DNA from 3 places in the Streptomyces sp. NPDC051940 genome. Region 2 is predicted to be linked to each of the others. Evidence: riboswitches for the same ligand, from Rfam matches in the RefSeq annotation. Region 2 holds a riboswitch; each other region holds the start of a gene.
What was found. A riboswitch is a leader RNA that binds a small molecule or an ion and turns the genes downstream of it on or off. The one in region 2 is predicted to bind thiamine pyrophosphate.
Positions count from the first base shown of each region.

Region 1 (3,267 bases), on a different contig from region 2:
CGAGGATCCCCGCCACGGCGGCGAACTGGACGAGCGTCAGCACGGCGGCCGTCGGCAGGTCGAGGAAGTCGGCGGTCTGCCGGTAGATCTCGACCTCCAGCGTGGCGTAGTACGGCCCGCCGAGGATCTGGATCACGCCGAAGGAGGTGAAGGTGAAGAGGAAGACCATCAGCGCGGCGGCCGCCACCGACGGCCCGAGGGCGGGCAGCGTCACCCGCCGCCACGCCGCGAGACGGCCGGCGCCCAGCACCCGTGCGGCCTCCTCCTGGCGCGGGTCGAGCTGCGACCACAGGCCGCCGACGGTCCGTACGACCACGGCGTAGTTGAAGAAGACGTGCGCGAGCAGGATCGCCCACACCGTGGTGTCCAGGCGTACGCCCCACGTGTCGTCCAGCAGCCCGCCGCGTCCGAGCAGGGCCAGGAAGGCGGAGCCCACCACGACGGTCGGCAGGACGAACGGGACGGTCACCACGGCCCGCAGGAACTCCTTGCCCGGGAAGTCGAAGCGGGCGAAGACGTACGCGCCGGGCAGCGCGATCAGCAGCGTGAGGACGGTGGACGCGGCGGCCTGCCAGACGGTGAACCACAGCACCTCCCGGATCCCGGGATCCCCGAGGACCTCCGCGAACCGCCCGAACTGCCACTCCCCGCCCTCGCGCAGCCCGCGCCCCACGATGGCGGCCACCGGATAGACGAAGAACAGCGCGAAGAACGCGGCCGGCACGGCGATCAGGCCGAGCCGTACCGCGCTCCCGCGCGCGTGCCGTAGCACCGCGGGCCGCGTCACCTCACGACGAGCGACGTCCACGTCTTGATCCACTGCTCCCGGTTCTCGTCGATCTTCGCCGGTTCCAGTCCGAGCGGGTCGACCGTGGTGCCGTACTTGGTGAAGAGCTCGGGCAGCCGCGCGTCCTCCCGTACGGGGTAGACGAACATGTTCAGCGGCATGTCCTCCTGGAAGGTCTTGCCGAGCATGAAGTCGATCAGCTTCTTCCCGCCGTCCTCGTTCTTCGCCCCCTTCAGCAGACCCGCGAACTCGATCTGCCGGAAGCAGGTGCCCGTCGACACGCCGGTGGGCGCCTGCTTCGGGGCCGGCTTCACGTCGAGCACCCCGGCCGGCGGGCTGGAGGCGTACGAGACGACCAGCGGCTTGTCGCCCTTGCCGGCGCCCGAGAAGCGCTCGAAGTACGCCTGCTCCCAGCCGTCGACGACCTCGACGCCGTTGTCCTTGAGCTGCTTCCAGTAGCCCTCCCAGCCGTCGTCGCCGTACTCGGCGATGGTGCCGAGGACGAAGCCGAGGCCCGGGGAGGAGGTGGCGGCGTTCTCGGTGACCAGGAGGTTCTTGTACTCGGGCTTCACCAGGTCGGCGAAGGTCTTGGGCGGCTCGAGCTTCTTGTCGGCGAAGTACTTGCGGTCGTAGTTGACGCAGATGCTGCCGTAGTCGATCGGCGTGACCCGGTGCTCGCCGCTGTCGAGCTGCAGGTCCTTCGGGACGGACCCCAGGTCCTTCGCCTTGTACGACGTGAAGATCCCGTTGTCGAGGCCGCGGGAGAGCAGGGTGTTGTCGATGCCGAAGAAGACGTCACCCTGCGGGTTGTCCTTGGACAGGATCGCCTGGTTGACGGCGGAGCCGGCGTCCTTGCCCTTGAGTACCTTGACCTTGAGTCCGGTCTGCTGCTCGAACTCCTTCAGCACGCTTGCGGAGGCCGCGAAGGAGTCGTGGGTGACGAGCGTGACGGTCTTCGGCGAGCCGCCGCCCGCGTCCCCGCCGGAGTCGTCGCCGCAGGCGGCGAGGGCGGTGGCGCCCAGCGCCACGGCCAGGGCGGTCGCGGCGGCGCGCCGCGGGCGGATCCTGCCATTCATCGGCTTCATCGGGCTGCTTTCCTGAACGGGCAGGGCATGGCAGCACGAAGCGAGAGTCGGCCGAACTTCCTACCCAGAATTACCTGGGCGAGGTTCGAGGGTCTGCGGCCTGTGCCCGTGGTGGACGGTGCCGCACTCTCAGCGCTGCGAGCGCTCCCCTGTCGGTTTGTACGAATGAACGATAGCAGCGTGCAGGGGCGGCGGAGTCCGGCCGGACCCGGGCCTGCTTCGCGGCCCGTTCTCCGGCCTGTCCCCCGGCCTACTTCTCCGCTGCGGCGAGCTGCCCGCAGGCGCCCTCGATCTCCTGACCGCGGGTGTCGCGGACCGTGACGGGAACACCGTGGGCCTCCAGGGCCGCGACGAACGCGCGCTCGTCCTCCGGCCGCGAGGCCGTCCACTTCGACCCGGGCGTCGGGTTCAGCGGGATCAGGTTCACGTGGACGCGGTTGCCCTTGAGGAGGCGGCCCAGCAGGTCCGCCCGCCATGCCTGGTCGTTGATGTCCCGGATCAGGGCGTACTCGATGGACACGCGACGCCCGGACTGCTCGGCGTAGCCCCACGCGGCGTCGAGCACCTCGCGGACCTTCCACCGGGTGTTCACGGGCACCAGCTCGTCGCGGAGCTCGTCGTCGGGTGCGTGCAGCGACACGGCGAGGCGGCACTTGAGGCCCTCGTCGGCGAGCCGGTTGATGGCGGGCACGAGGCCGACGGTCGACACGGTGATGCCGCGCTGCGAGAGCCCGAGCCCGTCCGGCTCGGGGTCGGTGAGGCGGCGGATGGCGCCGAGCACGCGGTTGTAGTTGGCGAGGGGCTCGCCCATGCCCATGAACACGATGTTCGACAGCCGCGCCGGCCCGCCGGGCACCTCGCCGTCGCGCAGGGCGCGCATGCCCTCGACGATCTGGTGCACGATCTCCGCGGTCGACAGGTTCCGGGTGAGCCCCGCCTGCCCGGTCGCGCAGAAGGGGCAGTTCATCCCGCACCCGGCCTGCGAGCTGATGCACATGGTGACCCGGTCGGGATACCGCATCAGCACGGACTCGACGAGCGTCCCGTCGAACAGCCGCCACAGCGTCTTGCGCGTCGTGTCGTCGTCACACGACAGATGCCGCACGACGCTCATCAGCTCGGGCATCAGCGCGTCGCGCAGCCCCTCCCGCGCGCCGGCCGGGATATCGGTCCAGTCGGCGGGATCGCTGGTGTACCGCGCGAAGTAGTGCTGCGACAGCTGCTTGGCCCGGAACGGCTTCTCCCCCAGGGCGGCCACAGCCTCCTTACGCTCCGCAGGCGTGAGGTCGGCAAGGTGCCGCGGCGGCTTCTTGACCCCGCGGGGGGCGACGAAAGTGAGTTCTCCGGGTTTAGGCATAGCCCTACCAGTGTCGCAGATCGGGAGCCGTGACCCGC
Region 1 is NZ_JBFAXR010000142.1:2,590-5,856, forward strand. It holds gene AB0M28_RS34530 (iron ABC transporter permease) at 1-772, opposite strand, end outside; gene AB0M28_RS34535 (thiamine ABC transporter substrate-binding protein) at 784-1,863, opposite strand; TPP riboswitch at 1,912-2,033, opposite strand; gene rlmN (23S rRNA (adenine(2503)-C(2))-methyltransferase RlmN) at 2,123-3,229, opposite strand.
Region 1: it holds a riboswitch for thiamine pyrophosphate, as region 2 does, so the genes downstream of both, AB0M28_RS34535 (thiamine ABC transporter substrate-binding protein) here and thiO (glycine oxidase ThiO) in region 2, are expected to answer to the same signal.

Region 2 (3,267 bases):
CGCGGGATGCGCCCCGCGCGCCGCGCCAGCCGCCCGGCCGCCACCCCGTGCCGCATCGCCGCCGCCATCAGCTCCGGATCCTGCGCCCGGGTCACCGCCGACGCCAGCATCACCCCCGCACACCCCAGCTCCATCGCCTGCGCCGCGTCGGAGGCCGTACCGGCGCCCGCGTCGAGGATCACCGGTACGCCGGCCGCCTCGACGATCAGCTCGAAGTTGTGCGGGTTGCGGATGCCGAGCCCCGACCCGATGGGGGAGCCCAGCGGCATCACCGCCGCGCAGCCGGCGTCCTCCAGCCGCCGCGCCAGGACGGGATCGTCGTTCGTGTACGGCAGGACGGTGAAACCGTCGTCGACCAGCGTCTCGGCCGCGTCCAGCAGCTCCACCGGATCGGGCAGCAGGGTCCGCTCGTCGGCGATCACCTCCAGCTTCACCCAGTCCGTGCCCAGGGCCTCGCGGGCCAGCCGTGCCGTGAGCACCGCCTCGCCGGCCGTGTGGCAGCCCGCGGTGTTCGGCAGCACCCTGATCCCGTGCTTCGCCAGAACGGACAGCACGGAGCCCTGTACGCCCGGATCGAGGCGGCGCATGGCGACCGTCGTCAGCCCGGTGCCGGAGGCGAGCAGCGCCCGCTCCAGGATGTCGAGGCTGGGCGCGCCGCCCGTGCCCATGATCAGCCGGGAGGAGAAGGCCGTACCGGCGATGACCAGCGGATCGTCCGTCATCACGGTCACCCTCCCTGCACGGCGGTCAGCACCTCGACCCGGTCGCCGTCCCCGAGAGGGGTGGCGGCCCAGCGGCCGCGGGGGACGACCGTCTCGTTGACCGCGGCGGCGACGCCCGTCGGGGCGGTGGTGAGGGTGGCCACGAGGGCGTCGAGGGTGAGGCCGTCCGGGAGCTCGCGCGGCTCCCCGTTCACACGGATCGTGCTCATGCGTTCGCCGGCTCCTTCGCGGAGGTCCGTCCGGCGAACCGGCCGGCGGAGAAGGGACGCGCCTCGGGCGGCAGTTCGCCCGTCGTCAGCACCTCGGCCATGGCGTCGCCCGTCACCGGCGTGAGAAGGACGCCGTTACGGCCGTGACCGGTCGCCAGGTGCAGGCCGTCGAGGGCGGTCGCGCCGAGCAGCGGCGCGTTGTCGGGGGAGACGGGACGCAGCCCGGCGCCCGTCTCCACCAGCGGCAGCTCGGTCAGGCCCGGGATCAGCTCGTGGGCGTCGCGCAGCAGCTCGTACACGCCGCCCGCGGTGACCGTGGTGTCCCAGCCCGTCTCCTCGCTGGTCGCGCCGATCACCAGCTCGCCGCTCGCGCGTGGCACCAGGTACACGTCGGAGCCGCGCACCACCGCCCGTATCGTGCGGGAGAGGAACGGCGCGTACGCGGCGGGGATCCGCAGCCGCACCACCTGCCCCTTCACCGGCCGTACCGGGGGCAGCAGCTCCTCCGGTACGCCGGCCAGCCGGCCGCTGAGGCTGCCGGCGGCCAGCACCGTCTGCCCGGCGGCGACCGCGCTGCCGTCCTCCAGCACGACCCCCGCGGCCCGTCCGCCGCTCACCGTCAGCTCCCGAGCCCGCGCGCGGTGGAAGGCCACGCCCGCGCGCTCGCAGGCGGTCACCAGCGCCCGCGCCAGCAGCCGGGGGTCCGTCTGGTGGTCGCCGTCCACCCGCAGCCCGCCGCGGACACCGGGCGCGAGCATCGGCTCCAGCCGGCGGCACTCGCGGCCCGCCAGCCACTGCGACGACAGGCCCAGCTGCTCCTGGAAGGCGTGCAGTTCCCGCAGCTGCGCGCGGTCGTCGGCGTCCAGCGCGACGGCGAGCGTGCCGCAGGTGCGGTACGCGATGTCCGCTCCGGCCGCCTCCTCGAGCTCCGCCGCGAAGTCCGCGTAGCGGCGGGCGGAGCTCAGATTGAGGGCGAGCAGCTCCTGCTCGCCGTAGTGCGCCTCGGTGACGGGCGCGAGCATGCCCGCCGCCACCTGCGCGGCGCCGCCGCCGGGCGCCGGGTCGGCGACGGCCACCGCCAGCCCGCGCTGCGCGGTGCGCCAGGCCGTGACGAGGCCGATGATGCCGCCCCCGACGACGAGGACGTCGTGGACGGTGCTGTGTGTGTGCGTAGCGACTGGCCGCATGGCGGAACAGCCCCTCCCTTCGCCGGCATGACCCGGATCAGGTTCGTACGGTCGGGGGCCGGCCAGCCCCCCTCTCAGCCCGGTCCGTCCGGGCTCCCGCGAGTGGTCTACGCCCGCCAGCCTAGCGGCAACGCCCGGCCACTTGAATGCCGCATCGGCGGGGCCGGGCAGGCGTGGACCCCTGCCGCGGGGAGGGGCGGCAGGGGGCCTGGTGGTGCGGGGACGTCCCGGCGGAGGCGCTCAACGGGCCAGGAACGCCGTCAGGCCGTCCAGCAGGATGCCGCTGCCCTCCTTCGCCATGTCCCGCTCCTCGGCGGACGCACACGCCTGGCTGAGCACGATCTCGCACCCGCCGTCCACCGGACGGAGGGCCAGACCCATGACCGTCGGCTCGGCACCCGGGATGTCCATCGAGAGGGTCAGCTTCTCGTGCTCGACGACCTCGATGTACGAGCCGCCGAGCGCGAAGTACCCGCCGGGCGTGACCATCGTGGCCTGCCACTTGCCGCCGGGACGGACGTCGAGGGAGACCGAACCGGGGGCCGCGTTCGCCCACTGCTCGTAGTCGCCCGGCGTGGTCCATGCCTGCCAGACCCGCTCGGCGGGGGCGGTCAGGATTCGGGTCAGGGTGTAGTCGTACGTCATGGTGTGCTCCTCGGTCATGGCCCGTCGCGGGCCCCGGTGTTGCCCCCGTGTCGGGGTGCTCGCGGGGGTAGACCAGGGACCGCGGGAAAACTCATCGCGCGGGCGGAAGCGGTCGTCACGGGGGTGGGCTGACCTATGGTGACCATGTGAGTGAGCGGACCAGCGGCCGGCGGGCCGTGATCGTGGGAGCCGGTATGGCCGGCGTGCAGACGGCGGTCGCCCTGCGGGAACAGGGCTGGGCGGGCAGCGTCGTGCTGATCGGCGCGGAACCCCACCAGCCGTACGACCGTCCGCCGCTGTCGAAGGCGGTGCTGCTCGGCAAGGCGGAGGACTCCGCGTTCGACGTGGACTTCGAGGGGCTCGGGATCGAGCTCCGTCTCGGCGAGGACGTGCTCGCCCTCGACGCGGACCGGCGGACGGTGCGTACGGAGGCGGGAGAGGTGCCGTACGACGCCCTCGTCATCGCCACCGGCGCCGAGCCCGTCGCGCTGCCCGGCAGCGAGG
Region 2 is NZ_JBFAXR010000062.1:15,819-19,085, reverse strand. It holds gene AB0M28_RS23285 (thiazole synthase) at 1-722, opposite strand, end outside; gene thiS (sulfur carrier protein ThiS) at 728-931, opposite strand; gene thiO (glycine oxidase ThiO) at 928-2,118, opposite strand; TPP riboswitch at 2,116-2,228, opposite strand; gene AB0M28_RS23270 (SRPBCC domain-containing protein) at 2,359-2,781, opposite strand; gene AB0M28_RS23265 (FAD-dependent oxidoreductase) at 2,958-3,267, shown strand, end outside.

Region 3 (3,267 bases), on a different contig from region 2:
TGCGCAGAGCACCCAGCGCCCCCGTGCGCCCGCTGGCAGCAGCCCTGACCGCCGTACTGCTCCTGCTGGCGGGCGCGGTCCCCGCGGTGGCCGACGAGCGGCCGGAGGGGGGCGAGCACTTCGGCCTCGCCGACTACCAGCAGCTCCTGCCGTACGCGAGCACCCCCGATCAGGGCACCATCGCCCCCGAGATCCCCCGCGGGCGGGCCGCGCTGGAGAGCAACCAGCTCGAACCCGAGCCGCTGCCCGTGCTGCCGGACGTCGAGTCGTCCCCGCCGGGTGAGGGCGGCAAGCAGTACCCGTTCTGCACCCGCAAGGCCGGCCCGTACCAGCGGCAGGTCGAGCGCTATCTGGGGTTGAAGGCGGACGGCAGGCAGTCGGCGGCGGACTGCGCGGCGATCCAGGCGTACCAGCGCAAGCGGGACATCTGGCCGGCCGTCGGCTACGCGGGCGCCGTCACACACGGCGAACTGCTGCTGGCCAAGGTGCGCAAGAACCCGAACAAGGCGGGCCGCTGCCCGACCGGCGTCGGCCGGGTCGTCTGCGTCGACCTGGACCGGCAGCTGCTGTGGATGCAGAGCGGCGCCAAGCTGCTCTTCGCCCCGGTCCCCGTCCGCACCGGCCGCCCCGGCTACGACACCCGCACCGGCATGCACCGCGTCTACTGGCGCAACAAGGACCACTGGTCCACGCTCTACGACGCCCCCATGCCGTACAGCCAGTTCTTCGACGGCGGCCAGGCGCTGCACGGCACGTACGCCAGCGTCTACCGCGAGCCGGGCTCACACGGCTGCGTGAACCTCCGCTTCGCGGAGTCGAAGGCCCTGTGGCACCTGATGAGAAAGGGCGACCGGGTCTACGTCTTCGGCACCCGCCCGGTGCGCTGACCACCCGCCCGGTCAGAGCCGGTCGACGGCGGTCAGGTCGATGTCGATGTCGAAGGGGACGGTCAGCTTCAGCCGGTCGTGCTGGATGGAGTTCGTGACATAGACCCCGACGGCCGGATCGAGCTCGTACACGTACACCACGGGCCGCCGGCCGTGGCCCTTCTCCACCCGCCAGAAGTGTGGGATGCCCGCCTCCGCGTAGAGCTGCGGCTTGCGCTTGCGGTCGCGCTCCTCCGACTCGGGCGAGACGACCTCGACGGCGAGCACCACGTCGGCGCGGTCGTACCCGGTCTCGTCGGCCTCGTCGCTGACCGCTGAGGCCCGGACGAGGGTGATGTCGGGCTCGGGCCGGTTGCGGTTGTTGAGCACGACGCTCATCTCGCGGCGCACCCGGAGGTGGTCAGGGGCGAGGGTGCGCAGGGCCGTCTCAAGCATGGACATCGCAAGCATGTGAAAGCTGCGCTGAGGGCTCACGAACACCAGGCTCCCGTCGATCAGTTCCGTGTGCGGCGGGAGGTCGGGGATGCGGTCGAGGTCCGCGGCGGTGAAGCCGCCCCGGGGCGGGATCGCCCAGGCCGGCAACGCGGAGTCGCCATCGTGGGTGTGGAGCGGATCGGCGGTCATGGTTCCTCCCATGTACGGGATTCTCGGCCGTACGCCCAGACTAGCCGGGCGAAACGGGTGCATGCCCCACGAAGGAGTGATCAACGCCGGTGCGGTGACCCGACGGGGTCCTCTTCCCCCGCCGCCGGGCGGGCCGCTACCGTACAAGCACAATTCGCACACCGCGGGAGCTCGGAGCACCGGGCTGAGAGGGCGCTGACGACGGATCGCTGATCCGCGACCGCTGCGCCGACCGCCGAACCTGTTACCGGGTAATGCCGGCGTAGGGAGTGGGTCTCATGACCTTGCAGGATGCACGCACGCCTGAAAACGGCCGGGGCGGGACGAAGACCGGCTGGCACAAGGGCTATCTGACCGGATCGCGGCCGGACCTGAACGTCCCCGTCCGCCGGGTGCACCTCACCAACGGGCGGGCCGTCACGCTGTACGACACCTCCGGCCCGTACACCGACCCGGACGTCACCACCGACGTCCGCCGGGGCCTCGCGCCGCTGCGCGAGAACTGGATCATCGGCCGCGACGACACCGAGGAGTACCCGGGCCGCCCCGTCCGCCCCGAGGACGACGGCATCAAGCACACCTCGCCGCGCGGCGGCAACCTGCGCAACCTCGACGCCGTCTTCCCGGGCCGGCCGCGGCTTCCGCGCCGGGGGCGGGACGGGCGGGCGGTCAGCCAGCTCGCGTACGCGAAGCGGGGTGAGACCACCGCCGAGATGGAGTACGTGGCGATACGCGAGGGCGTGACCCCCGAGTTCGTACGCGACGAGATCGCCGCCGGCCGCGCCGTCCTGCCCGCGAACGTCAACCACCCGGAGATCGAGCCGATGATCATCGGCAAGAACTTCCTGGTGAAGGTGAACGCCAACATCGGCAACTCCGCCGTCACCTCCTCCATCGAGGAGGAGGTCGAGAAGATGACCTGGGCCACCCGCTGGGGCGCCGACACGGTCATGGACCTCTCCACCGGCCGCAACATCCACACCACGCGCGAGTGGGTGCTGCGCAACTCACCCGTCCCGATCGGCACGGTGCCGCTGTACCAGGCCCTCGAAAAGGTCGACGGCAAGGCCGAGGAGCTGACCTGGGAGATCTACAAGGACACCGTCATCGAGCAGGCCGAGCAGGGCGTCGACTACATGACCGTCCACGCGGGCGTCCTGCTGCGCTACGTCCCGCTCACCGCCCGCCGCAAGACGGGCATCGTCTCGCGCGGCGGCTCGATCATGGCGGCGTGGTGCCTGGCGCACCACAAGGAGAGCTTCCTGTACGAGAACTTCGAGGAGCTGTGCGAGATCCTCGCCGCGTACGACGTGACGTACTCCCTCGGCGACGGCCTGCGCCCCGGCTCCATCGCGGACGCCAACGACGAGGCGCAGTTCGCGGAGCTGCGCACGCTGGGCGAGCTCAACCGGATCGCCAAGTCCCACGACGTCCAGACGATGATCGAGGGCCCGGGCCATGTCCCGATGCACAAGATCAAGGAGAACGTCGACCTCCAGCAGGAGATCTGCGAGGAGGCCCCGTTCTACACCCTGGGCCCGCTGACGACGGACATCGCCCCGGCGTACGACCACATCACCTCCGGCATCGGCGCCGCGATGATCGCCTGGTGGGGCACGGCGATGCTCTGCTACGTCACGCCCAAGGAGCACCTGGGCCTGCCGGACCGCGACGACGTGAAGACGGGCGTGATCACGTACAAGATCGCCGCCCACGCCGCGGACCTCGCGAAGGGCCACCCGGGCGCCCAGGAGTG
Region 3 is NZ_JBFAXR010000001.1:233,429-236,695, reverse strand. It holds gene AB0M28_RS01130 (L,D-transpeptidase) at 1-887, shown strand, start outside; gene AB0M28_RS01125 (Uma2 family endonuclease) at 900-1,523, opposite strand; TPP riboswitch at 1,665-1,798, shown strand; gene thiC (phosphomethylpyrimidine synthase ThiC) at 1,790-3,267, shown strand, end outside.
Region 3: it holds a riboswitch for thiamine pyrophosphate, as region 2 does, so the genes downstream of both, thiC (phosphomethylpyrimidine synthase ThiC) here and thiO (glycine oxidase ThiO) in region 2, are expected to answer to the same signal.